3 regions of the Mesorhizobium sp. M0830 genome follow, and region 2 is predicted to be linked to each of the others. Evidence: predicted binding sites of a transcription regulator. Region 2 holds the regulator's gene; each other region holds the start of a gene.
The links. Region 2 encodes LexA, which represses DNA repair genes until DNA is damaged. Its sites were predicted from a motif close to TGTTCNNNNTGTGTTCNG; they were not measured.
Positions count from the first base shown of each region.

Region 1 (10,475 bases), on a different contig from region 2:
ACGCTGGAGATGTTGGTGCGCAAGAGTTCCTCCCATTTGTCGGCGGGGAAATCCTCGAGCGGCATTCGGAACTGCATGCCGGCATTGTTGATAAGGATATCGATGGGGCCGATCTTCGCCTCGATCTCCGCGACGCCGTTCGCCACCGCTGAATGATCGGTGACGTCGAAGACGGCACTATGGACCTTGTGTCCCTTCGCTGTCAGTGCATCCGCAGCCGTTTTCATTTTTTCGGCGCTGCGTCCGTTGAGCACGATTTCGGCGCCGTGCTGCGCCAACCCCTCGGCCAGCGCCAGGCCGATCCCCTGTCCCGAGCCGGTGACCAGCGCCCGCATGCCGGTCAAATCGAACAACGAACTGCCCAAACGCTCCTCCTGAGCAATGTTTCCTGAAGCGGCCGCGATTTCCAACGTACCTGCCGCCAGTCCCTATTGACATGAATGTTATCGATAACATAGTCAATTGGAAAAATGAATCCGCACAGGAGATGACGCCGTGACCGACATTTTGATGACAGGTCCCTATCCGGATTGGGACATGGGAGATCTTGAAGCGAAATATCGCGTCCACAAGCTTTGGCAGTCCGAGGACAAGGACGCGCTGCTCTCAAGCCACGCCGGCGCGATCCGCGCCATCGCTACGCGTGGCGAGCTTGGCGCAAGTGCTGCGCTGATGGCGAAGCTGCCGCAGCTTGAAATCGTTTCCTGCTACGGCGTGGGCACCGACGCCATCGACCTTGCCTATGCCAGGGCGAACGGCATTCGTGTCACCAATACACCTGATGTTCTAACCGAGGACGTAGCCGATATCGGCATCGGGCTGCTGCTCGCCGTGGCGCGAAAAATCCCGCAGGCCGACGCCTACGTACGCGATGGAAGCTGGCGCAAGGGCAATATGGGGCTGGTCACGCGTGTCTGTGGAAAAAGGCTGGGCATTGTCGGCATGGGCCGCGTCGGTGCGGCGGTGGCGAAGCGCGCCGCTGCATTCGACTGCACGATTTCTTATTTCGACAACCGCAAGCGCGACGATCTTCCTTATACGTTCGTCGGCGATCTGCTCGAACTGGCGCGCGACAGCGAATTTCTGATCGTAACGCTAGCCGGCGGCGAACGCACGAAACACATGATTAATGCGTCGATCCTGGCAGCGCTCGGAGCAGACGGCATCGTCATAAACATTTCGCGCGGCAGCACGATCGACGAGACCGCGTTGCTCGCGGCCCTGGAATCCAGGGCCATAAAGGGTGCCGGGCTCGACGTGTTCTGGAACGAACCAACCATCGACGAGCGCTTCCTGAACCTTACCAACGTCGTGCTGCAACCGCACCACGCCAGCGGCACGGTGGAGACCCGCAAGGCCATGGGTCAGCTCGTTCGCGACAATCTCGCCGCCCATTTCGGCGGACAGACCTTGCTGACACCGGTCGTCTGAGAGAGGATCACATCATGAAATCGATCGTCATCCACGCCGCAAAAGACCTGCGGATCGAGGAGACCGATCCGGGTGCCCCTGGCGCCGGACAGGTCGAAATCGCCGTCGAAGCTGGCGGCATCTGCGGCTCGGACCTGCACTACTATAACCATGGTGGCTTCGGCGCTACTCGCCTGCGCGAGCCGATGATCCTCGGCCATGAAGTTGCCGGCACAGTGAAGGCCATCGGCGGTGGCGTTTCCGCGCTGGCCATCGGTGACCGCGTCGCGATCTCGCCCAGCCGACCCTGCAATGCCTGTCGCTATTGCCTGCAAGGCATGCAGAACCAATGCCTCGACATGCGCTTCTATGGCAGCGCCATGCCGATGCCGCACATCCAGGGCGCCTTCCGCCAGCGCCTGGTCGCCGAGGCGTGGCAGTGCCACAGAATAGCCGACCACATCTCCATCAACGAAGCCGCGTTTGCCGAGCCCTTCGCGGTTACGCTGCATGCCATGAACCGCGCCGGCTCGCTGCTCGGCAAGCGGGTTCTGGTCACCGGCTGCGGGCCGATCGGCGCGCTTTGCGTCCTCGCCGCACGAGCCCACGGTGCGCGCGAAATCGTCGCCACCGATGTCATGGATGGCGTGCTGGCGAAGGCCCTGGAGATCGGCGCCGATCGCACCATCAACGTCGCGACAAACAGCGAAAAGCTCGCCGCCTACAATGTCGACAAGGGTAGTTTCGACATCATGTTCGAGGCCTCCGGCAATGAACGCGCGGTGCGTGCAGGGCTCGATGTCCTGAAGCCGCGCGGCGTGCTCGTGCAGCTCGGGCTCGGCGGCGATCTGTCGATCCCGCAGAACCTCATCGTCGCGAAAGAGATCGAGATGCGGGGCACTTTCCGTTTCCACGAGGAGTTTGCGCTCGCCGTCGACCTGATCAATCGCCGCCGGGTGGACGTCAAACCGCTACTGACGGGCATCTATCCTCTCGACGAGGCGGTCGCGGCTTTCGACATCGCCGGTGACCGAAACAAATCCATGAAGGTTCAGATCGCGTTCTGAAGATCCTTCGGTTGCGCTGGGGGCACATCGCCTTAAATCACGTCGGCGCCAACCGCCGCCAGCGCAGCGTGTGCCACATCGAAATCCTGCTCGCCGGTTCCCGAACCGACGCCGATGCCGCCCGCAAGGCGTCCGCCGAAGCGGATCGGCAAGCCCCCAGGCAAATTGGTCACGCCGCCCTGCGAAGCGATACCGGCTGAGAGCGCCGCTTCGAACGCCATGCCGCCAGTAGCGGCGTTTATTGACGCTGCGGTGCGCGCCTTCGCCTGCGCCGTACGCATGCTGAGGAACCGCGCGCCATCCATGCGCAGGCTGGCGAGGACTTCGCCGCTCGCATCGACAACCACGAGACATTGCGGCACGCCCATCGTGACGGCGCGCGCTGCTCCGGCTGCAACGGCTTTCAAAGCACCGTCATGCGTGAGGGTGATGGTCTCGCGAAACATCGCTATTGGGCTGCCCTTCGCTGCGTTTGAATCCATGCAGGAACTCAGGTGCTTTCGCGCTCGACGACGCGATAGCCGGTGAGCACGATTTCTTGGCCGTGTCGTTTCTCGTCGCCTCGGATCACCTGGATCAATCTGCGCGCGGCCTGTTGCCCGATCCCGTAGCAGTCGACATTCACGGTGGTGATGCCGGGATGGCAAAAGGCGGCTACCTCGTAGTCGCCGAAGCCGGCAATGGCGATGTCCTGCGGGATCCGCATGCCCCGGCGCTTGCATTCCATCAGTGCGCCGAAGGCCGAAAGGTCCGAAACGCAGAGTACGGCTTGCGTGTCCGGCCAACGCTCCAGCATGCTCACGACGGCCTGGCCGCCCTGCTCGATGGATATTGGCGGCACGCCAAAGGAAACGAGGCGCCCGGTTGGCAGGCCGAGCTCCTCAATGGCTCTGACAAAGCCTTCGCGCCGCTGGCTGCCGCGCGTGTCGCGCGAGGTCGTGCCACCGATGTAACCGAATTTTCGGTAACCCTTCCTGGCGAGCGTCTTGACGAGAAGTCCCATCGCCTCCTCGTTGGAGAAACCAACCACTTGATCGATCGGCTTTACCGGCAACTCCCAGGTTTCGACTACTGGAATGCCGGCGCTCTTCAAAAGGCGGCGGGCGCGATCCGTGTGAGCGCCGCCGGTCAGGATGATGCCTTCCGGCCGCCGACGGAGCATCGCTTCGATCAGCTTTTCCTCCTTCTCGACCGTATAGTCGGTGTAGCCGAGCAGAAGCTGGAGCCCCGTGCTCTCCAGTTCATCCGTAATGCCGCGCGCCGTGTCGGCGAAGTTGGAGTTGTTGAGTGACGGAACCATCGCGGCAACAAATCCAGTCTTGCGCGAGGAAAGGCTGCCGGCCGACTGGTCAAGCACATAGCCGAGGTCGTTGACCGCGACCATGATCTTTTCCCGCGTCGCCTTGGAAACGCGACCGCCTTCCTTCAGGGCCCGCGAAACCGTCATGGTCGACACACCCGCCCGCAGCGCCACGTCGACCATCGTCGGAGCGTAGCTCTCGCTCGGTTTCGATGAGGCTGCCTTGGCCATCAGCGCTCTCTACCGGCCGGCCGCGCCGGCCTGACAAGCGCCAGACACTCAGTCACGGGGTTTGTCTGGCGTCCGGCCGCGTTCATGCACCACCTCTCAGAATCGGATCGACTTCGATATGTTATCGATACCACCGCGAGCTGGCAACAACCAGGTCGTGTCCGCCTTGGGTTTCGGTCTCTGGAGATTTCCCTCCCAATTCCAGACTGCCTTTCCACTCGCTTTAGGCACGGCTTTGCGCCACAATCTCGGCCAGACCGGCTTCGCGGCTTCCTGAAAGCAGACCTACCGGCGATGCCGCTGGAGCTCGCACCCTATGGAACCATACCGCCCGCGCCGCTCGGTGCTCTATATCCCGGCCTCCAACGACAAGGCGCTGGCCAAGATCGCGCAGCTGTCCTGCGACGCCATCATCATCGACCTGGAGGACGCAGTCGCTCCGGCCGACAAGATCGCCGCTCGCGGGAAACTGGCCGCGATTTTCGCCGGCCATGCCGACAGGCATTGCGAGATGATCGTGCGCATCAATGCGATGGCCAGCGGGTGGGGCGCCGACGACCTGCTGGCCGCCGCAAGCTGCGAGCCCGACGGCATTCTGCTGCCCAAGGTCGACACGCCGCGCGACCTGCTCGAGGCCGGTGATGTGCTCGACGACAACTTCGCCCCCGACAGCGTGAAACTATGGGCCATGATCGAAACGCCCAAGGCCATGCTCAACATCGGCACCATTGCCGAACTTGGCCGCGATCCCGCCGCTCGGCTGGCTTGTTTCGTTGCCGGAACGAACGATCTGGTGAAGGACACCGGCGTGCTGGCGACGCCGGACCGGCGCTATCTCGTGCCATGGCTGATGCAGATGGTGCTGGCCGCGCGGGCCGGCGGCATCGACATGATCGACGGCGTTTCCAACGATTTTCGCGATCTCGACGCTTTTGCCCGTGAATGCACGGAGTCGGCGGCCATGGGATTCGACGGCAAGAGCATCATCCATCCGGCCCAGATCGAAGCCGCGAACCGCGCCTTCGCGCCGTCCAAGGAAGCGGTGGCGGAGGCGCGCTTGATCAAAGATACTTTCGCCCTTGCCGAGAATGCCGGCAAAAGCGTGATTGCGCTGAACGGCAAGATGGTCGAGCGGCTGCACCTGGCGCAGGCCGAAAAACTGCTGGCAAAGGCGGCCGCCACCGGCGCATGATATCGGGCTTGCGGGCCGTGGTACTCACGACAGGACTGAAAAATGAAGCTCTACCGCTTTCTGACTGGCCCGGACGATGCCAGCTTCTGCCACAAGGTGACGGCCGCCCTGAACAAGGGCTGGCACCTGTTCGGCTCGCCGACCTATGCCTACGACAAGAAAGCCAAGACGATGTGCTGCGGCCAGGCAGTGGTCAAGGATATCGACGGGCAGGAATACGGGCCGGACACCAAGCTCAGCGACTGGTAATCGGCGCTCGCATCCACAGCCACCCGGCCAGCCAGGCGATCGCTGCCGCAAGCGTCATCAAGCCCAGGTCAAGCGCCAACTCCGGCACGAACGCCCGGAGCGCGATAGGCACCGCGCCAATGATATAGAGGGCGAGTGGAATGCGCGGCACGCCTCTTGCAACGACAAGAGAGGTTACAAACGCGAGCGTCCCGAGCAGAAAAAGAACTGAACTGACGACCAGAGCCAGTCCGAGAGGACCGGCGCGCAGCTCGATGATGGTCGCCAGAGGAAGTTTCGAAAATACGAGATTGATCACCACTTCCACACCTACCAAACTTGCCAATGCAACGAAGTTGATAACGAACGCGATGGTACCGAACAGGCCCGCGCGCCGGCCAAACGCAAGAAACAGGCCTACGACAAGACCAAGCGCCAATATCTCGGCGACTGGCGCGAGAAGTTGCGTCAGATCGGTGGTCGCGATGAGCGCGCTGCGTTTGGCCGCGTTGACCAGAAGAATAAGCGCGCTTCCCACCCCGGCGACGGAGGCAAGCCGATAAAGCTTGGCGCTGTGCGCAGCCGCGCTCGACTGGACACTCGCGGAATTCTCCTCGTGCTGGGGTTCTTCGGCTGGCCTCTGAAGCGAAATGAGCGATTGCAGACGGCGCGGTTCGGCGGTTCTGGCGAGCATGTTCGTCTCCTCATATGGGAAAACGGGAGCCGCGAAGACCGCAGGCCTGTTCCGATCCCATTTGTAATCACTGCTTACATGCTCTTGCCTGCGTTGTAAACGCTGATTACATTAATCGCGGATCGTGCTACAGACGCGTGAAGCAGCTCTACGGAACGAAGGAAAACGGATGGCAAAAGCCAAGACGCCTCGCCGCACCAGCTACCACCATGGCAATTTGCGGGACGCGCTGATCGATGCTGCAATTCAACTTGTCGAGGAAGGCGGCCCTGACCATGTGAGCGTGCGCGAAGCCGCAAAGCGGGCCGGCGTTTCCCCCGGCGCGCCCTTCCGGCATTTTCAATCGAAAACAGCGCTGCTGACCGCGGTAGCCGAACAGGCCATGAGCCGGCTGACAGAGGCCGTGGCCGATGCACTTTCAGAAGTCGACAGCGCAGATCCCATCGTGGCCTTCGAAGCAATCGGACAAGGCTATCTGGAATGGGCGATCGCCAATCCCACGCATTTCCAGGTCATCAGTTCCCGAACGCTGATTGATTTCGACGGGTCGGACAGTCTTCGCGGACAGAATGAGGCCATTCGCCGGAAGATGATCGACCTGCTGACCCAAGCGCAACAACAGAGTAAGTTGGCTGCGAACGCAGACTTCGATCATCTGGTTCTTGCCGCTCGTGCATTTGTCTATGGCTTGGCACGAATGGTGGTTGATGGTCATTTTTCGCAGTGGCATCCGTCCGAGCCGCCATCGCTCGCCCTGCGGAAGGCGCTGCATCTTTTCATCAGCCGGATGACCGACCTGTCTGAAGCGAAATCTTAGAAGCCTTTGCCGCCGCTGAGTTCTGGGTCGACTTGAGAGGAGTAGACATTTCACGCGGCGTAGGAACCAGTTACTCGGCCGCCTCTTCGATCTTCTCCATATCATCGTCCGACAGCCCGAAATGGTGGCCGATCTCGTGGATCAGCACGTGGGTGACGATGTCGCCCAGCGTTTCCTCGTTCTCGGACCAGTAGTCGAGGATGGCGCGGCGGTAGAGCGTGATGCGGTTCGGGCCTTCGCCGGTCTGCGGATTCCAGCGCTCGGCGATGCCGCGTCCTTCGAACAGGCCGAGCAGGTCGAAGGGCGTCTCCAGCGACAGATCGTCCATGATCTCGTCGGTCGGGAATTCGGCGATCTGGATGACGATCTCGCCGGTCAGCTTGCGAAAATCCTCCGGCAGATGGGCATAGGCCTCCAGCGCGAGGAACTCCATTTCGTCCATGGAGGGCGAGAGTTCGTCGTGCCAGGTGCGGGTCTTGTAGATGCGGGCCATGCTTTGTCCTTTGATCCGGGCATATAGGCTTTCGCACCGGAATCGGCAAATGCGCCTGCATCATCGGGTGGAGAGGAATAAATTCCCCATGACTCCGCTTGACTCTTCCAGCACCCTCTGGAATCTATAGGGAACATAACAGGAACAATTGTGAGTGGAAGCTGACCGTCATGGCGATGACCGCCGTGGCGCGGGAAACTGTTTTTGCCCTGCGCCGCCAGATCGCGAAAATCGAGGGAACGCTGCCCGAGCGCCTGCAGGCGCCGGCCGCAGCGACCCTTGATGCTGACGTCAACACGGATGTCGCATCCAATGCCGACCTCACAATCGTCCGGCGCGGCATTGCCGCGGCTTTGCCGGATGCGTACCTTCCCACCGGCGTCGAGCGTCTCGATGCCGCCCTGAGCGGCGGCCTGCCGAAGGCAGCCCTGAGCGAAATCCATGGCACGCAAACCCGCGATGCCGGGGCCGTCGCCGGCTTCGCCCTGTCGCTCACCAGCCTGATCCTCAAGCAGGCGCAAGGGCTGCCGGTGCTGTGGATCGGCACATCGGAAATTTTCCGCGAGGCGGGCTTTCCCTATGCCAGGGGGCTTCACGCCTCGTTCGGCATCGAGCCGGAACAATTGCTGTTTTCCGAGGCGCCAAAACTCGTCGATGCGCTGTGGGTCGCCGAGGAGGCGGCCCGGATGACGGCGCTCGCCGCCGTCATCCTGGAAATTCGCGGCAATCCGCAGCGGCTGGACCTGACCGCGACGCGCCGGCTGCATGCGCGGGCGCAAGGTGCCGGCCGGCCGGTGTTCCTGCTGCGGCAGGCGGCAGAGCCCGAACCGACGGCGGCCCCCGTCCGTCTCATCGTAGCGTCGGCGCCGGCGGTACCGCGCGACACCATCGCCGGGCCGCTCGCCGGCTCGATCGGCCACCCGGCCTTCACCCTCACCATCGGCAAGAGCCGCACGGCCCTGCCTGGACAATTCACACTGGAGTGGAACCCCGATGAACGCGCATTCGACGAAAGAGCGGGCGACGATAGAAGGGGCGAAGAGAGAGGCCGGACAAAGAATCCTGTCCCTCTGGTTTCCCTATCTGGCAGTGGAACGGATCCTGCGGCAGCGTCTGGGGCGGTCCTGGCGTTCCCGGCCGTCGGATCACCTGCCGCCGTCTCGCCCACCGCTCGTGATCAGCCATCGCGACCGCAACGCGCAACGCATCTCGGCCCTCGACGAGCGGGCTGAGGCGCTGCACCTGAAGCGCGACATGGGCATTGCCGATGCGCGCGCCATGCATCCGTCGATCGACATCGTCGAGGCCGATCCGGAGGCCGACCGCCGCCTGCTCGAAGGCCTTGCCGACTGGTGCGACCGCTACACCCCGCTGGTGGCGCTGGACGGGGCGGACGGCCTGTTTCTCGACGTCACCGGCTGCACCCATCTGTTCGGCGGCGAACGCGCCATGCTGGACGACATCCTGTCGCGCTTCTTCCATCAGGGGTTTGACGTCCGCGCCGGGCTTGCCGCGACACCGGGGGCGGCCTGGGCGGCAGCACGGTTTGCTGGTGACCGCATCGTCGATGGCGGCGAGGAGGAAGCGCTGCTCGCACCCCTGCCGCTGGCCGCGCTGCGCATCGAGCCGGCGACTCGCGCCAGCCTGGAAAGCGTCGGCCTGCGCACGGCGGGCGCCGTCATGGCGGCACCGCGCGCGCCGCTCGCCCGCCGCTTCGGCGCCTTGCTGCTCCTGCGCCTCGACCAGGCGCTTGGCCGTCTCGACGAGGCGGTGTCGCCGCGCCTTCCCGTCGCGCCGCTTTCGGTCGAACGCCATCTCGCCGAGCCCGTCACCCTGACCGAGGACATCGAACGTCTGGTGGGCATGCTGGCGACGACCTTGAAGACCGACCTCGAGCGCCGCGGCGAGGGCGCCAGGGCGCTGGCGCTGCTGCTCTTTCGCGTCGACGGCGCCGTCAGCCGCATCGCCATCGGCACCTCGCGGCCGATGCGCGAGCCCCGGCTGATCCAGAAATTGTTCCACGAGCGGCTGGCGGCGCTCGAACAGGATATCGATGCCGGCTATGGCTTCGATCTGGTGCGGCTTTCGGTGCTGACATCAGCCGCTTTCGACATGCAGCAGGCCGACCTTGCCGGCGAGGTGATCGACGACGGCGCCGATATCGCGCTGTTTGCCGACCGCATCCGCGCCCGGCTCGGCGATGGCGCGGTCCTGCAGCCGGTTGCCGTCGAAAGCCATCTGCCGGAGCGCGCCGTCGCCACGATCCCCTTCACCGAAGCGCCGCGCCGGACCACGCCGCCGAAGAGGCCGGACAGGCTGCAGGCGCCGAAAACCATCTTCCCGCCGGAACGGCCGATCCGGCTGTTCCGCTCGCCCGAACCCATCGATGTGCCGGCCACCGAAATGCCGGAGGGACCGCCACTGAACTTCCGCTGGCGGCGCGCGCTCTACCGAGTGACGCGAGCCGAGGGGCCGGAGCGCATCGCGGCGGAATGGTGGCGCGAGACGCCAGGCGACGAAGCGGCATCGACACGCGACTATTTCCGCATCGAGGATGCCGACGGCCGCCGCTACTGGCTCTACCGTCAAGGCCTTTACGGCGGCGCCTCGCAGGTCCCGCCGCGCTGGTTCCTGCATGGTGTCTTCGCATGAACGCGCTGACCGTCATTCCCTATGCCGAGTTCGGCATCCAGTCGAATTTCTCCTTCCTGCGCGGCGCTTCCAAGCCGGAGGAACTGGTGGTCGCCGCCAAGCTTTTGGGCTTTTCCGCGATCGGGCTTGCCGACCGCAACACGGTGGCTGGCGTGGTGCGCGCCTGGCAGCAGGCCAAAGTGGAAAAGCTTTCCTACCACCCCGGCTGCCGGCTGGTTTTTGGCGACGGCACGCCGGATATTCTCGCCTATCCCAGGGACCGCAAGGGCTGGGGTCATCTCTGCCGCATGCTCACCCAAGCCAACCTGCGCGATGAAAACGAAAAGGGCGCCACCCTTCTCCAGCGCAGCGACCTGCTCGAATGGGGTGACCTCCTGTCGCTGGCGGTCCT
Region 1 covers NZ_JAMYOR010000030.1:63,339-73,813, forward strand. Annotated here, with positions in the region: partial or broken gene NKI20_RS18735 (SDR family NAD(P)-dependent oxidoreductase) at 1-335, opposite strand, end outside; gene NKI20_RS18740 (2-hydroxyacid dehydrogenase) at 511-1,431, shown strand; gene NKI20_RS18745 (L-idonate 5-dehydrogenase) at 1,446-2,477, shown strand; gene NKI20_RS18750 (GlcG/HbpS family heme-binding protein) at 2,510-2,959, opposite strand; gene NKI20_RS18755 (LacI family DNA-binding transcriptional regulator) at 2,968-4,008, opposite strand; gene NKI20_RS18760 (HpcH/HpaI aldolase/citrate lyase family protein) at 4,325-5,200, shown strand; gene NKI20_RS18765 (DUF1737 domain-containing protein) at 5,243-5,449, shown strand; gene NKI20_RS18770 (hypothetical protein) at 5,436-6,122, opposite strand; gene NKI20_RS18775 (TetR/AcrR family transcriptional regulator) at 6,292-6,939, shown strand; gene NKI20_RS18780 (metallopeptidase family protein) at 7,010-7,432, opposite strand; gene NKI20_RS18785 (ImuA family protein) at 7,603-8,664, shown strand; gene NKI20_RS18790 (DUF6504 family protein) at 8,606-10,084, shown strand; gene NKI20_RS18795 (error-prone DNA polymerase) at 10,081-10,475, shown strand, end outside.
Region 1: a site for LexA is predicted at 7,562-7,579, ahead of NKI20_RS18785 (ImuA family protein). Genes of this name have one in related genera too.

Region 2 (10,475 bases):
CACGCGCTCGATCTCGGCATTGCCGCCGACCGCAAGGACGCGATTGCAGCCTTGGTGAAAGAGGCGGTCAGTGCCGGCGCGGATGTCATCGTCACGCTTGGTGGTGCCTCGGTCGGCGATCACGACCTGATCCATAACGTGCTGACCGGCGAAGGCATGACGCTCGGCTTCTGGAAAATCGCCATGCGTCCCGGCAAGCCGCTGATGTTCGGCCGCCTCGGCGACATCAGGTGCATCGGCCTACCCGGCAACCCGGTGGCAAGCCTGGTCTGCTCGCAGCTGTTCCTGAAACCGCTGCTGGCGCGGCTCGGTGGCCGCGACTATCGCCAGGACATTCGTCCGGCGCGATTGGGCGCCGCAATGCCGGCCAATGATCTGCGCCAGGACTATGTGCGGGCGGTGGTCAGGGAAGACAATGGCGCGCTGGTGGCGACGCCGTTCGGCATCCAGGATTCCTCGATGCTGAGAATGCTGGCCAACGCCAACGGGCTGATCGTGCGCGTGCCGTTTGCTCCCGCTGCGGCCGCAGGCGAGGCCTGTAGCGTGCTGATGCTGCGCTGAAGAAGCTCGGGCAAACCTTTAATAGAGTTGTGAAAATTGTGCTCGGCTATTCCGAGATCAAGGCCTGTGTCAGCGGATGCGCCGGATCTGCGAGGCCGTCGACAATGTTGTAATGATGACGGTCGGGCTCGACCACGGTGCTGGTGGTGGCGCCGAGGCCGGTCCAGATGTTGGCAAGCAGCGCGTTCTGGCGCAGGAATTCGGCGCGCTCACCACCACCAGCCCAGCAGGTGATGCGGGCGCCATCCATGGGTCGCAGCAGCGCCGGGCTTTCAGCCAGCGCCTCTTCTTCGTCGATTGCCAGTGCCTTGTTCATCCCGGTGCGCATAAGCGGGCGCAGGTCGTGGAGGCCGGAAATCGAAATGACGTGGCGTATGCGCCGCGCCACATCGGTCGCCAGGGGCGCGGTCGTCGACACCATCCGGGTGGCGAGATGGCCGCCGGCCGAATGTCCCGTCAGCATCAGCGGCCCGTCGATCATTGCCGCTGCCTTGCCGATAGCCGCGCCGATTTCCCCGACTATACCGGCAATGCGTATGTCCGGGCACAGCGTGTAGGACGGCATCGCCACGGCAAAGCCGCTGCTGACCGCGCCATTGGCGAGGTGCGACCACATGCTCTTGTCGGTCTCCAGCCAGTAACCGCCGTGGAGGATCACCACCAACCCCTTGGGCGCGGCATTGGGAAGGAAAAGATCGAGCCGATTGCGCGGTCCGCCACCATAGGCGATGTCGAGCCGTGCCCGGCCCTCCATTGAGAGCGCATCACGAAATGCTTGCGCCGGCTCCGCCCACGCAGCCGGCCAGCGGTCACTGCCGGCGATGTTCGCGCCGTTGGCATAGGCATCATCCCAATCGACAATGTGACGTTCGAACATCTGCGCCTCCCCCAAAACGTCATCGCTTATGAGCTAGCAATGGCCACCGTCACGCCATGCGTCAATGCTTCAAGGCCAAAACATTTTAGGCTTGAAACAAATTTCGACTGGTGCGATCCTGACAAGACGATCAGCCGACGAAATGGGAGGTCTGCTGTGCTGCCCTGACCCCGTAGATGCTCGTGCTTTCCCGGTGGCATAGTCGAGCTGGCACGATTGGCGGTACGAAAACCTCCCGCGAAAGACAGGAACTTCAAATCCACCACACAGGTCAGGCACATCGCGCACTGGCCAGGCAGCAGACGGGATAGCGGCGACATGCTTGGGCCTTCAGCGCATATCGACACGTTCACGCGCGATCACCTGCCGCCTCCGGAGCAGTGGCCGGATTTCCTGCTCGACGGCTTTGATTATCCCGAACGTCTCAATGCCGGCGTCGAACTGACGGACAGGCTGGTCGAGAGGGGCCTCGGTGACCACACCGCGCTGATCGGCAATGGCCGCCGCCGCACCTACAAGGAACTGTCCGACTGGACGAACAGGCTAGCCCACGCGCTGGTCGAGAACTACGGCGTCAAGCCGGGCAACCGGGTGCTGGTCCGCTCCGCCAACAACCCCGCCATGGTCGCCTGCTGGCTGGCCGCCACCAAGGTCGGCGCCGTGGTCGTCAACACCATGCCGATGCTGCGCGCCGGTGAGCTTGCCAAGATCGTCGACAAGGCGGAAATCACCATCGCGTTGTGTGACACCAGGCTGATGGACGAGATGACAGCCTGCGCCAAGGACAGCGCGTTCCTCAAACAGGTCATCGGCTTCGACGGCACCGCCAACCATGATGCTGAACTCGACCGTGCCGCTCTCGATAAGCCGGTGACGTTCACCGCCGTCGACACCGGCCGCGACGATGTCGCGCTGCTCGGCTTCACCTCGGGCACGACTGGCGTGCCGAAGGCGACGATGCATTTCCACCGCGACCTCCTGATCATCGCCGATGCGTACGCACGCGAAATCCTTCGGGTGACACCGGACGATATCTTTGTCGGCTCGCCGCCGCTGGCCTTCACCTTCGGCCTTGGCGGGCTCGCCATCTTCCCGCTCCGCTTCGGTGCGGCAGCGACACTGTTGGAACAGGCGACGCCGCCCAACATGATACACATCATCGAGACCTATAAGGCGACCGTCTCCTTCACCGCGCCGACCGCCTACCGCGCCATGCTGAAGGCCATGGATGAAGGGGCCGATCTGTCATCGCTGCGTGTCGCCGTTTCGGCTGGCGAAACCTTGCCCGCTCCGGTTTTCGAAGAGTGGACGCAAAAGACCGGCAAGCCTATCCTCGACGGCATCGGCGCCACCGAGATGCTGCACATCTTCATCTCCAACCGCTTTGACGACATGAAGCCGGCGTCGACCGGCAAGCCGGTGGGCGGCTACGAGGCGCGCATCGTCGACGAGGAGATGCGCGAGCTGCCGCGCGGCGCGACCGGCAGGCTGGCGGTGCGCGGACCGACCGGCTGCCGCTACATGGCCGATAACAGGCAGAAGGACTACGTCCGCGACGGCTGGAACCTCACCGGCGACACCTTCACGCAGGACGAAGACGGCTTCTTCCATTTCGCCGCGCGCTCCGACGACATGATCGTCAGCGCCGGCTACAACATTGCCGGACCCGAGGTCGAGGCGGCACTCCTGTCGCACCCGGATGTTGCCGAATGCGCGGTGATCGGCACGGAAGATGCCGAACGCGGCCAGATCGTCGAAGCGCACGTCGTGCTGGTGCAGGGCGTAGCGCCGGACGCATTGACGACCAAGCGCCTGCAGGACCACGTCAAGGCAACGATCGCGCCCTATAAATATCCGCGATCGGTGAAATTTATCGCCGCGCTGCCCAAGACCCAGACCGGCAAGATCCAGCGTTTTCGGCTGCGCACGGAGAAGATCAATTGAGCGAACCCTACGATCCGGCGTCCGAAGGCGCACAGATGTCGTTCAAGGAGAGCATGTCCTACAGCGACTATCTGCACCTGGAGAAAGTGCTGGAGGCCCAGACGCCGCTGTCTTCGGCGCATGACGAGATGCTGTTCATCATCCAGCACCAGACCTCCGAACTGTGGATGAAGCTCGCCCTGCACGAGATTGGCGCTGCGATCCGCTCGATCCGCGCCGATCGCCTCGAGCCAAGCTTCAAGATGCTGTCGCGCGTCGCCCGCATTTTCGAACAGCTCAACAACGCCTGGGATGTGCTGCGCACGATGACGCCCAGCGAATATACCGAGTTCCGCGATGCACTCGGCCAGTCCTCGGGTTTCCAGTCCTGGCAGTATCGCGCCATAGAGTTCATGGCCGGCAACCGCAACCTCGCCATGCTGGGCCCTCACAAGCACCGGCCGGACCTCAGCGGCAAGCTGGAGGCGATCCTGGCGGAGCCGTCGCTCTACGACGAAGCGCTGCTGCTTCTGGCGCGCAACGGATTCGACATCGGCACCGATGCCAGGCGCACGGATTGGCGTGAGACGCGAACCGAGAATGAAGAGGTTCTGGTCGCCTGGCAGACCATCTACCGCGACCCGCAGCGCTACTGGATGTTCTACGAACTGGCCGAGAAGCTGGTCGACTTCGAGGACTATTTCCGCCGCTGGCGCTTCAACCACGTCACCACGGTCGAGCGCATCATCGGCCTGAAACGCGGCACCGGCGGCACGTCGGGTGCTTCGTATCTCAAGAAGATGCTCGAGGTCGTGCTGTTTCCGGAGCTGTGGGCAGTCCGTACCCGGCTTTGACACAATCGAAATGAGAACAGGCACATCGAGGGCGCGCTTGCAGCGGAAAACCTTCGCGAACAACCGAGGACTGACTGACCATGAGTGGAATTCCTGATCTCGCTGCAATCGAAGCGATGGATGCCACGGATCCGCTCCGCGCCATGCGCGATCGTTTCATTCTGCCGGAGGGGGTGATCTATCTCGACGGCAATTCGCTTGGGGCAGCGTCGCATGCCGTTTTCGGCGAGCTGCAGCAGGCGGCCACCGAGGAATGGGCCAAGGATCTCATTCGGGCCTGGAATACAGCCGGATGGTTCGAGATGCCGATCGAACTTGGCGACCAGCTCGGACGCTTGATCGGGGCCGCAGCCGGACAGACTGTTGTCTGCGACACGACGTCGATCAACATCTACAAGGTGCTACATGCCGCGATGGAGATGCGGCCCGGCCGATCGGCCATCGTCGCCGAGGCTGACAGTTTTCCCACCGACCTCTACATCGCCGAAGGCGTTGCCTCGACCCGCGATGGGGTCCTTCTGCGCCTCGCGGGCGTCGACGCGCCAACCATCGAAGAGCTGATCGACGAAAGCGTCGCGGTGGTGCTGATCAACCACGTCAATTACAAATCGGGTGAACTGCGCGACATGGCGGCGCTGACGCGCATAGCTCATGCGGCCGGAGTGCTGATCGTCTGGGATCTATGCCACACCGCTGGCGCTCTGCCAGTCGAGCTCGATCATGCAAAAGCCGATTTCGCTGTCGGCTGCACCTACAAGTACCTCAACGGCGGTCCAGGCGCGCCAGCCTTCATCTATGCCGCGCAACGCCACCACGGCGCGATCAGCCAGCCGCTCAGCGGCTGGTGGGGGCATGCACGGCCCTTTGCCTTCGAACGAGGCTATGTTGCCGGCACCGGTATCCGCCGCTTTCTGTGCGGCACGCAGCCGGTCCTGTCGATGCGGGCGCTCAAAGGTGCGCTCGCAATCTGGAACGACGTCGACGTGGCGGCATTGCGAAAGAAAAGCGTCGCGCTGACCGAACTGTTCATCCAGCTCGTCGAAGCGAAGTGCGGCGCCTATGGCCTCACGCTGGAGAGCACCCGCGACGCGACCAGGCGCGGCAGCCAGGTGTCGTTCGTTCACGATCATGGCTATCAAATCATGCGGGCGCTGATCGAGCGCGGAGTGATCGGTGACTTCCGCGCGCCGTCAACCATCCGTTTCGGATTTACGCCGCTCTATGTCGGCTACAAGGACGTGTGGCTGGCGGTCGAGGTGCTGGAAGACATTCTGCGAACGGATGCATGGAAGGACCAGCGTTTCGCCGTCAAGGAGGCCGTGACCTGACGCAGTCGTCCCAACTGTTGTCGCATCGTTGCCTCTTGGTCGGATGATGGAGGGACGAATTTCCAGTGCACAAATCCGGTTGCCGCTGCTGGCCAACACTGGCATCAACAAATTAACCAAGGTTGGCATTTTGGCTTCGTTTCGTTCACGGCAGACGAACGCATGGAAGGCTGGAAATGCCCCGTCGCGGATCCATGGGCAGCTCATGCCAAAGCTTGGGCCAACGATGGGCGGCAGCCCATTAACCATAACAATTTCAATGCCGGAAAGCGCCTTGTGACGGCATGCCGTGATCACCCAAGCGCGCTGGCGCGCGCCAAATAATTTCAGCGGCCTTAACAGATTCATTAAACTTTAAACGGTTGCAGAACACAACTGGAACATATAGTGTTTGTTCTGGGTTTGTTTTCTGATTCTGGTTTTAGGTACCCTGGGGGCCGCCATGCTGACACGCAAGCAACACGAACTGCTGATGTTCATTCATGAACGCCTGAAGGAAAGCGGCATTCCGCCATCCTTCGACGAGATGAAGGAGGCGCTCGACCTTGCCTCCAAATCCGGGATTCATCGTTTGATCACGGCACTGGAAGAGCGCGGCTTCATTCGCCGGCTGCCCAACCGGGCGCGCGCGTTGGAAGTGCTGCGGCTGCCGGATTCGATCGCGCCCGGCCTCAACGCGGCGAAAAAGTTCTCGCCTAGCGTCATCCAGGGCAGTCTTGGTCAGGCCAGTCTCGGCCAGGGCGGCCTTGGCCGGCAGATCAAGCCGGCGTCTTCACGGATGCCTTCAGCCGGCAATGACGACGACGTGGTCTCCGCCGTGTCGATCCCTGTGATGGGGCGCATCGCCGCCGGTGTGCCGATCGATGCCATCCAGCACCAGACCCATTCGATCTCGGTGCCGCCGGACATGATCATGGGAGGCGAGCACTATGCGCTGGAGGTCAAGGGCGACTCGATGATCGAGGCCGGCATCTTCGACGGCGACACCGTCATCATCCGCAACGCCGATACGGCGAGCCCTGGCGAGATCATCGTGGCGCTGGTGGATGAAGAGGAAGCGACGCTGAAGCGGTTCCGCCGCAAGGGTGCCTCGATTGCTCTCGAAGCCGCCAATCCGGCCTATGAGACACGGATTTTCGGACCAGACCGGGTCAAGGTGCAGGGCAAGCTTGTCGGCCTGATCCGCCGTTACTGAGGCACCTGCGGTTTAACGACGGGCTTGTCCGGTCTCTTGAAGGGCGGCAGGCCCCTCGCCTCACGCGAAAACTTACGTTGCACGTGCCAAGGCCGGTAGGGCCTACCCACCGCAAAGCTGACCGTTGCCGGCGTGGTCGCCGACTGGCGATCGAAGAAGACGGCAGCACTGCCATTGCTAGCCAGTTGCCGTTTGGTGATGACGAGAACCAGCGGGTTGTGACAAGCGTCATAGGCCGTCGCGTCGTTGATGACGATCAGGTCGGCGAAGCCGCAGGCTTTCCAGGTGTCCTTTCGGTCCTCGACATAGGCAATGATAGCACCGGACGGATGCCTGGCGAGACAAACGCCTGATGTGCAATAGAATGGCGCTCCCGCCGGCATTTCAGCCGCATCCTCGACGTCGAATTGCCCGTCGCCTTCGTCGAACACCTCCGGCGCGATAATGCTTTCGGATGTCAGCGCACGCTTCCAGTTGTCGACGGTGAATTCGTTCGGCCTGGCCCGGCTGACCGCGAGTTCGCCGCCGCCAATCGGCAGCGCCACCAGCCTCGCATCCTCCGAGACCAGCACGTCAGGTGCGCGCGTATCCGAGACGGTCAACAGGCCGGCAAGCGCGAAGGGAAGCGCTGCGAGCCGCAACCATGTGGTCGCCATCGTCGCGATGACCAAGGCAATCGTCACCAGCACGACGGATTGCTGCGAAATCAAACCGATTGCGTCGACTGGCGAACGCTCGGAAATCCATCCGGACATCGCGATCATCACCGTCAGGCCTTTGCCCATCAGATAGAGGGCCGGCCAGTCCAACCCGAATGGCATCAGCAGCGCGCTGGCGACAGCCAGGAACATTACGACTGTTACGATAGGCATGATGGCCAGGTTGGCGAACAGGCTGAGCGGCGACACACGCTGAAAATGCCAGATGGCAAACAGCGCCGTGGCGCTGCCAGCGATGATGGAGGTCATGGCAAGGCCGGCTGCCGCCAGCAGGAGTTTTCGCGTCAGGAAGCCGGGCAAGGATCGCTTTGGCGGCGGTGGCCTCGCCTTCCCCGCACGATGATCCGCCCAGCCGGCATAGGCACCGACCAGCGCGGCCGTCGCGGCAAACGACATTTGAAAACTCGGGCCGACCACTTCATGCGGCGACACCATGATGACCGCGATCGCCGAGATCGCCAGATTGCGCATCGTCAGTGCTGCCCGATCAAAAAGAACGGCAATCAGCATCACCGCCAGCATGATGAAACTGCGCTCGGCGGCAACGACGACGCCTGAGATGATAAGATAGGCGGCGATCGAGAACAGTGCGGCAGCCGCAGCATACTTCTTGACCGGGCGACGCGCGGAAAAATCCGGAAACAGGGCGAAGGCGCCACGCAGCAAACCCATGATGGTGCCAGCGACCAGCGCCATGTGCAGTCCGGAAATGGAGATGATGTGATAGATGCCGGTACGCCGCATCGCCTCGTTCACGTCATCGGGAATGCCGGCGCGAACGCCGACGATCAGCGCCGCGGCGATCTCGCCTTCGGCGCCACCGACGCTGCCCCTGATGTGATCGGCAATGGCCTCACGGGCTTTTTCGATCCCCGAGGAAAGCCGGGCCGCCAACGGCATGTTATCGTCGTCGGTGACGACAAGTTTTGGATTGCCGAGAAAGAAACCGCTGCCGCCGATGCCGGCGAAATAGCTGTCGAAGGAGAAGTCGTAGCTGTCCGGCCGCACCGGCCCGGTCGGTGGCAACAGCTTGGCATACCCAGTGATCAGGGAACCGGCGGTCATGTCCGCCGGGATATTGCGTGCCGAAAGCCGCACCCGCTCCGGCGCATAGCGCAGTTTCGGCCTTGCAGTCGATGCCACGTCGATTGTCAGCCGGATGCGACCGCTCTCCATCCGTTCGAGCGAGACGACCCGGCCGGTCACTTGCGTCGAGATTTCCGAGCCCAGCATCTGCGTTCCGGCTCGCCATGTCTCGACCTTCGCGGCGAGCAGGCCGAGTGTACACAAAAGCGCCGCCATGAAGGACAGATGGGTTTTCGGCCAGGAACGCGAGACCAGCGCACAGAGCCCCGCCAAGATGACAACTGCGACAGGCTTTGCGAAGTCCGGCTCCGCCACAAGCGAAAAATAGCCGATCGCCCCGCTTGCCAGGCAGACCGGCACCAGCAGGAAGGCCACGCCTCGGTCGAGTTCCAGGCCCGCCGCCATGGCCAGGCTATTGCGCAGGCGCGGCGGTGATATCAGGCCAATCTGCCGGCGCAAGCGCACGATCCTGCTGGCTTCGGCAGTTGGAACAGGGGCGGAGACACCGGCTTGCAAAGGCGCCTTGTCGGGTGCCGGCACAAGGGGCGATGGCGGCGGCAATGAAGCTGGCAGTGGCGCTGCAAACAGGGACCGCTCGCTGACGCCAATGACAGCGTCCTCGTCCTGATCCGAGCCCCAGCCTCGTCCAGCCATCGGGTCTGCCCCTTGCGCCCTCGACACCCTATGCTACATGAACGCCGGGCGCGCGAAAGTCCGCGCACCGCACCCGCTTCAGATGGTTTCCGAGAGTTACATGTCCGACAAGGTCGTCACCCGTTTTGCTCCCTCGCCCACCGGCTACCTGCATATAGGCGGCGCGCGCACGGCGCTGTTCAACTGGCTGTATGCAAGGCACACCGGCGGCACGATGCTGCTGCGCATCGAAGATACCGATCGCGAACGCTCCAACGACGCGGCGACGGCTGCCATTCTCGACGGACTTTCCTGGCTCGGCCTGACCTGGGACGGCGAGCCGGTGTCGCAGTTCGAGCGCGCGCCGCGCCACCGCGAGGTGGCCGAGGAACTCGTGCGCCTGGGCAAGGCTTATTATTGCTATGCCACGCCGGCCGAACTGGAGGCGATGCGCGAGGCCGCCAGAGCCAAAGGCCTGCCGCCCCGCTATGATGGCCGCTGGCGCGACCGTGCCCCCTCAGAGGCGCCTGCAGGCGACAAGGGTGCCATCCGCATCAAGGCGCCGACCGAGGGCGAGACGATTGTCCATGACCGTGTCCAGGGCGAGGTACGCTTCCCCAACAAGGATCTCGACGATTTCATCATCCTGCGTTCGGACGGCAATCCGACCTACATGCATGCAGTCGTCGTCGACGATCATGACATGGGCGTCACCCATATCATCCGCGGCGACGATCATCTGACCAACGCCGCGCGCCAGACTGTGATCTACAACGCCATGGGCTGGGCCGTGCCCTCGATGTCGCACATCCCGTTGATCCACGGTGCCGATGGCGCCAAGCTGTCGAAGCGGCATGGCGCGCTCGGCGTCGAAGCCTATCGTGCCATGGGTTATCTGCCGGAGGCATTGCTGAACTACCTGGCGCGCTTGGGCTGGAGCCACGGCGACGACGAGATCATGTCGATCGACGATATGATCTCCTGGTTCGACATCGGTGACGTCAACAAAAGCGCGGCCCGATTCGACTTCGCCAAGCTGGAGGCGATCAACGGCGCGCATATGCGCCGCATGGGCAACGCCGAGCTGTTCGATATCTTCATCGCCACCCTGCCCTATCTCGAAGGCGGCTCGGCGATGGCCGCGCGTCTGAACGACAGCAACAAGGCGCAGCTGCTGGCCGCGTTGCCGGGCCTGAAGGAGCGCGCCAAGACGCTGGTCGAACTCGTCGATGGTGCTGCCTTCCTGTTTGCCACCCGGCCACTACCGATCGACGACAAGGCGGCCCTTTTGCTCAATGA
Region 2 covers NZ_JAMYOR010000058.1:16,976-27,450, forward strand. Annotated here, with positions in the region: gene NKI20_RS26650 (molybdopterin molybdotransferase MoeA) at 1-561, shown strand, start outside; gene NKI20_RS26655 (hormone-sensitive lipase) at 608-1,438, opposite strand; gene NKI20_RS26660 (AMP-binding protein) at 1,757-3,382, shown strand; gene kynA (tryptophan 2,3-dioxygenase) at 3,379-4,215, shown strand; gene kynU (kynureninase) at 4,296-5,543, shown strand; gene lexA (transcriptional repressor LexA) at 5,986-6,738, shown strand; gene NKI20_RS26680 (ComEC/Rec2 family competence protein) at 6,732-9,197, opposite strand; gene gltX (glutamate--tRNA ligase) at 9,298-10,475, shown strand, end outside.

Region 3 (10,475 bases), on a different contig from region 2:
GCTGATCCTTGGCGCGACGGCAATTTTCCTGGCCCGCGAAAGCAAGGGCCTACTGATCGGCGAGCCGGCCTCGCCCGAGGTGCAGAGACAGGTGCTGGCGATCGCCCAACAAGATCCGGCGGTGCAGCGGGCGAACGGCGTTCTGACCGTCCATATGGGGCCGGCAGAGATCGTTGCCGGGCTGAGCATCGAGTTCGAGGATCACCTGACGGCGCCGGAGATCGAAGCCTGTGTGGAGCGCCTGGAGGCGCGGCTACAGAAGGAGATGCCGGAGATCACACGGCTGTTCGTCAAGCCGCAGACCACCGGCACCTGGGAAAAGCGGCGCAAGCTGATCGAGACCGCATCCAATCCGGCGCCGGATTAGCGTTGCGCCATTGCCTCACGGTCTTGCCTCGCTAAGATTAACAACACTTTGGAGGAACGAAGATGAAAATCGACGGCGGCTGCCATTGTGGCGCCATCACCTACGAGGCGGAGGTCGATCCTGAAAAGACGAACATCTGCCACTGCACGGACTGCCAGCAACTGACCGGCACGGCTTTTCGCGTGACGGTTCCGGCGCTCGAAAGCAACTACCGCATCACCAAGGGTACGCCGAAAATCTACATCAAGACAGGATCGAGCGGCGCCAAGCGCGCGCAGGCCTTTTGCGGCGAGTGCGGCTCGCATCTATACGCCACATCGGTTGGCGACGGGCCGAAAGTCTATGGCATCCGGGTCGGCACGGCGAGGCAGCGCGATGAACTGGTTCCCCGGATGCAATACTGGCACCGCTCGGCATTGCACTGGCTGCCGGAATTTCAGGACATGACCACCGTCGAGGAGCAGTAGCGCTGTTCAATCGTCGCCTTCGACGACCCTCAGCCTGAGCTGCCCGGTCTTCGAATCGGCAACGCGAGCGCCCGTGTCAGCCTTTGCAGCGGGAGGCCGCGACGCGGCGTCCGCCGCGGCTTCGCCGTCGGCCTGCGCGCCGAACTCCAGCGCCTCGATCTTCTGGCCGCGCTTGGTGACCTTCGAAGTAGAAACCAGGATGTCGTCGATGTCCTTGGCGGACTGGCCGAAATGGACCTGCAGCTTGCGCACCCGCTCATCGACACGCGCAACATCCTCCATCAGCCGGATGACCTCGCCCTGGATCAGGTGCGCCTGTTCGCGCATGCGGGCGTCCTTGAGGATCGCCTGAATAACCTGGATCGACAGCATCAGCAGCGACGGCGAGACGATGACGACACGGGCGCGATGCGCCTTGTGGACGATCGCCTCGAAATTCTCATGGATCTCGGCGAACACCGATTCCGAAGGCACGAACATGAAGGCGGTGTCCTGGGTCTCGCCCTGGATCAGGTATTTTTCCGAGATATCGCGGACATGGATCTCGATGTCGCGGCGGAATGCCTGCGAGGCGACCTTCTGCAGGTCGGCGCCATCGGCGGCGCGGATGGCGTTCCAGGCTTCCAGCGGAAACTTGGCGTCGATGGCAAGCGACGGCGCGCCGTTCGGCATCTTCACCAGGCAGTCGGGCCGGCTGCCGTTCGACAGCGTCGCCTGGAATTCGTAGGCGCCGTGCGGCAGGCCGTCGGCGACGATCGCCTCCATGCGCGACTGACCGAAGGCGCCGCGCGTCTGCTTGTTGGAGAGTATCGCCTGCAACTGCACGACCTGGCCGGCGAGCGACTGGATGTTACCTTGCGCGACATCGATGATCGCCAGCCGCTCCTGCAATTTGGCCAGGCTTTCATGCGTCGATTTCGTCTGCTCGGTCATGGTCTGGCCGAGCCTGCCGGTCATGGCATCGAGACGCTGGCCGATCGACTGCGTCAATTCCGCTTGCCGCGCCCCGAACACTTCGGCGATGGCGCCCATGCGGCCCTGCATCTCGGCCTGGCTTTGCAGAATGCCGGCCATTCGCGCCTCGGCGTCGCGGGCATGATCGGCGGCTTCGGCGGCAGCGACTGCGCGCGCCTTGGCCGACCGCCACAGCGCGACAACGAGCGCCACGAACAGGCCGAGAACCAGCAAGGCGCCGAAGGCCAGCGCATGGCCGAGTGTGATCGTGGTGGCGCCAAGCCGGGCGACAGGTTCCGAAAGGATGGTGCTCAGATCATTCATGTGGACAGCATAAACGATTCGCCCTGATCGCACAGATCAAAACGTGAACGAGCTTCGCGCGCAACGGTTGACGCTTTTCGCTGGAGGTCTTAGGTGGAGCGCCATGCCGATCAAGCCGCTCATCATCCTTCCCGATCCCATCCTGCGCCAGGTTTCCAAGCCGGTGGAGCGTGTCGACGCGCCTTTGCGCAATTTAGCCGACGACATGCTGGCGACCATGTATGACGCGCCCGGCATCGGGCTGGCCGCAATCCAGATCGGCGAGCCGCTGCGCATGCTGGTGATCGATCTCGCCAAGGAAGACGAGGAGCCGGCGCCGCACGTCTTCATCAACCCGGAAATCCTGGAGAGCGCCGATGCGCGGTCCGTCTACGAGGAAGGCTGCCTGTCGATCCCGGACTATTATGCCGAGGTCGAGCGCCCGGCCGCCGTGCGGGTCAAGTATCTCGACCGTGACGGCAAATTGCAGGAGATGGAGGCCGAGGGCCTGATGGCGACCTGCCTGCAGCATGAGATCGACCACCTCAATGGTGTCTTGTTTATCGACCATATCTCGAAGCTGAAGCGCGACATGGTTGTGAAGAAATTCAAGAAGCTCGCCAGAGACAAGGCGCCGGGCAAGCTGGTGGGATAGGGGAAATGCCCCTTCGCGTCATCTTCATGGGCACGCCGGAGTTTTCGGTGCCGACGTTGCGCGCCATCGCCGAGGCCGGACATGAAGTCGCAGCCGTCTACACCCAGCCGCCGCGCGCCGCCGGACGGCGCGGGCTGGAACTGACGCCGTCGCCGGTGCAGCGCGAAGCGGAGCGGCTGGGCATCGAGGCGCGTACACCGACTTCGCTCAAAGGTGAGGCCGAGCAGGCCGCTTTCCGGGCCTTGCGGGCCGATGTAGCCGTGGTGGTCGCCTACGGCCTGCTGCTGCCGAAGGCGGTTCTGGAGGCGCCCCGGCTTGGCTGCATCAACGGCCATGCCTCGCTTTTGCCGCGCTGGCGGGGGGCTGCACCAATCCAGCGCGCCATCATGTCCGGCGACAGCGAAACCGGCATGATGGTGATGCGCATGGAAGAGGGTCTGGACACCGGTCCGGTCGGATTGGTTGAAAAATGCGCCATCGAGCCCGATATGACAGCCGGCGATCTGCACGATCGATTGATGAGCGTCGGCGCAACCCTGATGGTGGAAGCGCTGGCCCGACTGGAAAGGAACACGCTGACATTTGCCGACCAGGCGGTGGAAGGGGTGACCTACGCCAAGAAAGTCGATAAATCCGAGACGCGCGTGGACTGGACTCGCCCGGCGAGCGAGGTCCACAATCATATTCGTGGCTTGTCGCCCTTTCCCGGCGCCTGGTCGGAGATAGAAATTGGCGGCCGCCCGGAACGGCTGAAACTGCTTCGCTCGACGCTATCGCAAGGCCTGTCGCTTTCGGAAGATTTGGGCGAGTCGGGAGGAATTCTCGATGACCGGCTGACTGTCGCCTGCGGGGCAGGCGCGATCAGGCTGGTCGAAGTTCAACGGGCGGGCGGAAGGCCTGCTGCCGCGCAGGAGTTCCTGCGCGGGGCCAAGATCGAAAAAGGAATGAAATTCTCATGAGCATGATGTCGATACGCGCGGCGACGCCGCGGGATCGCGAGGCCATTCGCCTCGTCGAAGAGCACGCTTTTGGCCAGCAGGCGGAGGCCGGGCTGGTCGACGCGCTGGTGACCGGCGGCGACGTCGTCGCCGAACTGGTGGCGGAAGAAGACGGCCAGGTGGTCGGCCACATCCTGTTTTCCCGGCTGTTCGTCGAAAGCGGCGGCAAGAACTTCGCGGCCGTGGCGCTGGCGCCGTTGGCGGTGGAGCCTTCGTTCCATGGCAGCGGTATCGGCGGCGCGCTGATCCGCGAGGCGCATATCCGCCTCAAGGACACCGGCGAGACACTGGCCGTGGTGTTGGGCGATCCGGCCTATTACAGCCGTTTCGGCTACAGTCACGCCCGCGCCGAAAAGTTCGAGAGCGAGTATCAAAGCGAGGCTCTGCAGGCATTGGCCTGGGGCGATGCTCCGGAAGCCGGCAAACTGGTCTACGCGTCGGCCTTCGGCTCGGCACTCGCCGCGTAGGCGGCAACAGCCCTAGAGCCGGATGATTTCAGGTCGAATCCACCTGAAATCTGAATCCGTCTCTAATCCAAGAGATCGAGCATGATGTCGTCCGAAAACCGCTTCACACTTTTCGGCGTCTCGCCCTAGCATGCCGCGTTTTCGCCTCGACATCGAATATGACGGCAGCCTGTTTGCCGGCTGGCAGCACCAGGCGGACCAGCCTTCGGTGCAGCAGGCGATCGAGCAGGCGATCGAAAAATTCTGCGGCGAAGCGGTCCGGCTGCGCGCCGCCGGCCGCACCGATGCCGGCGTGCATGCCACCGCCCAGGTTGCGCATGTCGACCTCGTCAAGGCGTGGCCCAACGACAAGGTGCGCGATGCCGTCAACGCCCATCTGCAGGCGGCCGGCGCGCGCGTCGCCGTGCTCAAGGCAACGGTCGTCTCCGACAGCTTCGACGCGCGATTCTCGGCCACCGGCCGCCACTACCTCTACCGTATCCTCAACCGCCGCGCGCCGGCCGCACTCGACAAGGGCAAAGTGTGGTGGGTGCCGAAACGGCTTGACGCGGGCGCCATGCACGAAGCGGCAATGGTCCTGGTCGGACGGCATGACTTCACCACCTTCCGCTCGACCCAGTGCCAGGCCAACAGCCCGATCAGGACGCTGGAGCGGCTCGACGTGAGCAGGCAAGATGACGTGATCGAGGTAAGGGCTTCGGCGCGCTCCTTCCTGCACAATCAGGTGCGTTCGATGGTCGGTTCCCTCAAGCGAGTCGGCGAAGGCAGCTGGACCGCGGCCGACCTGAAAACAGCGCTCGAGGCGCACGACCGCGCCGCCTGCGGCCAGGTGGCGCCGCCCGACGGGCTGTTTCTGGTGGGTGTCGATTATCCTGAGATCGACTATGCAGGATAGGGGCTCTCCGGGATAGAGGCCCGAAGGGCTCTGTCTGGGGTAGAGTCCGGAAGGCTCTACCCGGGGACGAACCCGGAAAGGCTCTGGGACCCGACATCATCCGGCACGGCGATGCCGAGTAGCGTCTGCAGGCCGAACAGCACCAACAGCGACGCGAGGAACATACCGACGAAAACGGCGGTGCCAATGGCGGGCCCCTTGCCAATTGTGGCGTTGGTCATTCGCCAGGTCAGCACCATCGACAGGGCAAACAACAACAGCGACACAAGGCTTGAAACCTGGCTCGCTGACGATAGAAAAAGCCGGATCAGCGCCGAGGGCAGCATCAGCCAGGCAGTAATGGCCGAGGCCCAGTTGCTGGCGACGACATAGTGGACGAAGCGGCCGCCAATGCCGGCGCGCGGCGCGACCAGGGCCAGAACGACCAGCGGCAGCACCCAGGAGCCGATGTCGACGGTCGCCAGACGCACCAGCATGCTGAAGCGCCCCGCGAAAGCGTCTGGATCGCCGATCTCGTTGGCGATGCCGACCCAGCCGACTATCAGGGCCGGTGCTGCAACGACAATGGCGAAAAAGGAATTCCAGAAGCCGTCGGCCGACAGGTCGAGCAGGCGCAAGCCGTCAGCCTTGCCGAGCATGAGCCGCCAGGCGCCCGTCAGCGAAGCTTGGGTTTCATCAGCCGAAAGCATGCCCTAGCCCTGCCCGAACCAGTCTTCGATGAAGCGTTGATAGATTTGCGTCAGCGTTTCGAGATCGGCAATGGCGACACGCTCGTCGACCATATGCATGGTCTTGCCGACAAGCCCGAACTCGACCACCGGGCAATAGTCCTTGATGAAACGCGCGTCGGACGTGCCGCCGGAAGTCGACAGCGCCGGCTCCTTGCCGACCGTCGACTTGATCGAGCCGCGAAGCGTCTCGACCAGGCTGTCATCGCGGGTCAGGAAGACATGGCTCGGCCGGTCGCGCCAGACCAGCTCATAGTCGACCGGCGTCTTCTTGGCCTGCCGGTACTTCTTGCGTCTTGCCGCCTGGTCGAGCCGGTTGTGGATCTCGGCCTGCAGGGTCTCGGCCGTCCAGCTGTCGTTGAAGCGGATGTTGAAGGTCGCGGTCGCCTTGGCCGCGATGACATTGGTGGCCGGATTGCCGACATCGATGGAGGTGATCTCCAGATTGGTCGGCTGGAAATCCCTGGTGCCCTTGTCGAAGTCCGGGTGCAGCAAGGCGTCGACCAGGCTCATCAGCCCACGCACCGGATTGTCGGCAAGCAAGGGATAGGCGACATGGCCCTGACGGCCATTGACCGTTATGGCTCCGGACATCGAACCGCGCCGGCCGATCTTGATCATGTCGCCGAGCGTATCGGGGTTGGTCGGCTCGCCGACAAGGGAGGCATCCCATTTCTCACCCCTGGCAGCCGCCCATTCGAGCAGCTTGACCGTGCCGTTGATGGCCGGCCCTTCCTCGTCGCCGGTGATCAGCAGCGAGACCGACCCTTTCGGGCCGCCCTTGGTCTCGACATGGCGTGCCACGGCGGCGATGAAACAGGCGATGCCGCCCTTCATGTCGACCGCGCCACGGCCATACATCTCGCCATTGGCGATCTCGGCAGCGAAGGGCGGATGCGTCCAGGCGGCTTCGTCACCGACCGGCACCACGTCAGTATGGCCTGCGAACATCAGATGCGGGCCGTTGCCGGACCGTCGCGCATAGAGGTTCTCGATATCGGGCGTGCCGTTTTCGGAAAACACCGGCCGGTCGACCAGGAAGCCGAGCGGCTTCAGCATCGTCTCCAGCGCGCCCAACGCGCCGCCCTCAGCGGGCGTCACGGATGCACAGCGGATAAGGGCAGCGAGGTTTTCGGCGGGATCGGTCGGCAGCGTCATGGCAAAAGCGATAGTCGAAAGCGGAAGGCCTGTCACGGCCAGACATGGGGGCCAGCCTCATGGCTGGCGATACCGCCGATATTATGGTTTTCATGTCGTATAGCTGCGACCCGCGCGGGCGACAGGATGGCAGACCGGGAAAGAAGAATCGTCATTGCCGGTGCCGGCAGCATCGGCTGCTATGCCGGCGGCTGCCTGGCGCTCGCCGGGCGCCGGGTGATTCTGCTGGCCCGGCCGCGTATCGATGCGGCGTTGCGGCAGGGCGGATTGCGGGTCACCGATCTTGAAGGTCGCGATCGCTCGATCAAGCCGGAGGCGCTTGCAGTCACCACCGATCCGGCCGCCCTGCCGGAGGCGGATGTGATCCTGGTCACGGTCAAGAGCGGCGCGACGCAGGATATGGCAGGCCTCATCAAGGTCCATGCCCGCCCGGATGCGGTTGTGGTGAGCCTGCAGAATGGCATCGAAAATGCAGAAAGGCTGCGCGCCGGGCTTACCGGGCAAACAGTGCTGGCCGGCATGGTGCCGTTCAATGTCGTGCAGTCCCCGGATGGCGAACTGCCGCTGCGCGTTCACCGCGCCAGCGACAGCAAGGTGATGGTCGAAGACGGCAATTCCGGCCTGATCCATCTGCTTGGTGTCGAAGGTTTTGCGGTCGAGGCCCGTGGCGACATGAAGGCCGTGCTGTGGGGCAAGCTGCTGATGAATTTGAACAACCCGCTGGTGGCGCTGTCGGACCTGCCCCTGGCAACCGAATTGGCCGATCGGCGCTGGCGGCTGATTCTGGCCGGTCAGATCGACGAGGCGCTCACGGCGATGAAAGCGTCCGGCATTGAGCCGGCGCGGATTGCCGGCCTGCGGCCATCCCTGCTGTCGAAGGTGCTCAGGATGCCCGACTGCCTGTTCAAACTGCTGGCCCGGCGCATGCTGGCGATCGATCCACAAGCGCGCTCGTCAATGTGGGACGATTTGCAGCGCGGCCGACCGACGGAAATCGACGACTTGCAGGGCGCCATCCTGCGGCTGGCGGATAAGGCCGGCACGCCGGCGCCGATGGTCCAGCGGATCACTGCGCTGGTGCGCGCGGCGGAAGCGGAGCGGGTTGGCTCGCCGGGCCTGTCGCCGGGGCAGATCGCTGCGGCGCCGGCCGGCCGTCGATCAACGTGATCTTCTGCCAGATTTTCCGCGACAGGTTGGACGCCAGGTTCTCGATGTCGTTGACGCCATCGATGACGACATCGTCATTGACCGACTGCGCGAACAGCGCTGCGATCTTGCCGGTGATCGACAGCATTTCGGAGCAATAGTCGAGATAACGCGCCAGGTCGGCGGCATTGGTGATGCGGGCAGGAGAATGCGTGGTCGGCCTGAAATCGGCCGAAAGAGCTGCCGGATCCTTGGTCAGCTGATGCATGTCGATGACATGGATCAGCGAGCGCAGGCCGTGCAACTGACGGAACACCTGTTTGCGCTTGATACGCTCCTCGGTTCGGGTCAACGCCAGGAAGCCAAGCACGGCAAGGATCATCATGTTGATCGTGGCTTCGATACCTTGCACCGACTGAACCGCATCGTCGGCCTGGGAGATATGAATGAGCGGCAGGATGGTGCCGACGAACAGGAACACCAGCGCGCCGGCGACGACGGCGGCAATGATGAGCCCGCGCAGCCACCAGATCGGCGACTCGAGCGCCTTGGCGGCCTTGGCCAAATCGCGCGACAGGGAGACCAGCTCGGCGGCGACGCCACGCAATCCCGCTTCGGGAAAACGGTCGGCGATCCGCTCTTCGAGCCGCTCGGCGGTGTCGACGATCAGTTCCGGATCAAGCGTGCGGTAGCGCATGTCCGATCGGCCCTCAGGATTGTGCCGGCTCGTTGGTGCGCCGGCCATAGCGATTGGGTCCAGGCTGCCCTGGAAACAGGCACAACACAAGGAAGGCGACGATCGAGACCACCGGGACGAACAGGATCAGCGCGGCAATGCCCGGCTTGTCCAAGTCGTGCAGCCGCTTCACCGCCAGCACGATGTTCGACCACAGCGATGCGATGAAAGCGATAAAGAAGATGAACGACCACATGTTGCTCTCGGGCGAGCCCTCGGGCACCAGCGTGAACCGGTAGAGCGGGAAGGCCTGGATGATGGCAACGAGCAATCCACCAAGGAAATAGGCCGCGCGACTGACGCGGCCCGATGTTTTGAAGAAAAGCCAGGTAAGATCTGATCTGTTAGGCAAGCGGGTCCGGTCCATATTGATTGGCACCCCTGGAGCCTTCGAGGATGCCGAGTTCGACCAGCAGCCAGATGCCCCCGATGATGGGTACGAGGCCGATCAGCGTCCACCAGCCCGACTTGTTGCGGTCGTGCCAGCGTTTGGCATAGAGGGCAATGGCGAAATAAATCGACGCCAGCGCGAACAGGATGCCGATGATGCCGACCTGGGCGCCGCTGGCCGTGGTGAATCGCGTGCCCAGAATCGCGTCGAGAATGAAGGCAACGATGCCGATAACGATGAATACGCCGATGCCAGCCCAGAACTTGCCACGGTTGATGCGGCCGTCGAAACTTGTGAGAAGATACTTCCAGTCCATGTCACCCCTCCATGTTGAACCAGCGCGACCGATCGTCGCGCCGGCGGAAGGTGCGCCCGCTTTGCGCAAAGATCAATCGCGCAGCAATTCGTTGATCGAGGTCTTGGACCGGGTCTTGGCATCGACGCGCTTGACGATGACGGCGCAGTAGAGGCTTGGGCCCGGCTTGCCGTTCGGCAACGGCTTGCCAGGCAGCGAGCCGGCGACGACGACGGAATTCGAGGGCACCTCGCCATAGAAAACCTCGCCCGTGGCGCGGTCGACGATCTTCGTCGACTGGCCGATGAAGACGCCCATCCCGAGCACCGAGCCTTCGCGCACGATGCAGCCCTCGACCACTTCCGAGCGCGCGCCGATGAAGCAATTGTCCTCGATGATGGTCGGGCCGGCCTGCATCGGCTCCAGCACGCCGCCAATGCCGACGCCGCCGGACAGGTGCACGTTCTTGCCTATCTGCGCACAGGAGCCGACCGAGGCCCAGGTGTCGACCATGGTGCCGGTATCGACATAGGCGCCGACATTGACGAAGGACGGCATCAGCACGGCGCCCGGCGCGACATACGCCGAACGGCGCACGATCGATGACGGCACGGCGCGGAATCCCGCCTTCTCGAAATCGACGGCGCTCCAGCCATCGAACTTCGACGGCACCTTGTCCCACCACACCGCCTGGCCCGGGCCGCCCTTGATGATCTCCATTGGATTGAGCCGGAACGACAACAGCACGGCTTTCTTCAGCCACTGGTTGACATGCCACTTGCCGTCGGCCTGCCGCTCGGCGACACGGGCGGTGCCGCGGTCGAGCAGGTCGAGCGCCGACTGGATGGCGTCGCGCGTCTCGCCGCGTGTCATCGTCGAAATCGTGTCGCGTTCCTCGAAGGCCTTCTCAATGGT
Region 3 covers NZ_JAMYOR010000012.1:60,367-70,841, reverse strand. Annotated here, with positions in the region: gene NKI20_RS10075 (cation diffusion facilitator family transporter) at 1-367, shown strand, start outside; gene NKI20_RS10070 (GFA family protein) at 430-834, shown strand; gene NKI20_RS10065 (DNA recombination protein RmuC) at 841-2,112, opposite strand; gene def (peptide deformylase) at 2,216-2,746, shown strand; gene fmt (methionyl-tRNA formyltransferase) at 2,752-3,705, shown strand; gene NKI20_RS10050 (GNAT family N-acetyltransferase) at 3,702-4,211, shown strand; gene truA (tRNA pseudouridine(38-40) synthase TruA) at 4,342-5,106, shown strand; gene NKI20_RS10040 (transporter) at 5,163-5,795, opposite strand; gene dapE (succinyl-diaminopimelate desuccinylase) at 5,799-6,992, opposite strand; gene NKI20_RS10030 (2-dehydropantoate 2-reductase) at 7,119-8,159, shown strand; gene NKI20_RS10025 (hypothetical protein) at 8,059-8,835, opposite strand; gene NKI20_RS10020 (DUF805 domain-containing protein) at 8,849-9,226, opposite strand; gene NKI20_RS10015 (DUF805 domain-containing protein) at 9,219-9,581, opposite strand; gene dapD (2,3,4,5-tetrahydropyridine-2,6-dicarboxylate N-succinyltransferase) at 9,654-10,475, opposite strand, start outside.
Region 3: a site for LexA is predicted at 2,145-2,162, ahead of NKI20_RS10065 (DNA recombination protein RmuC). Genes of this name have one in related genera too.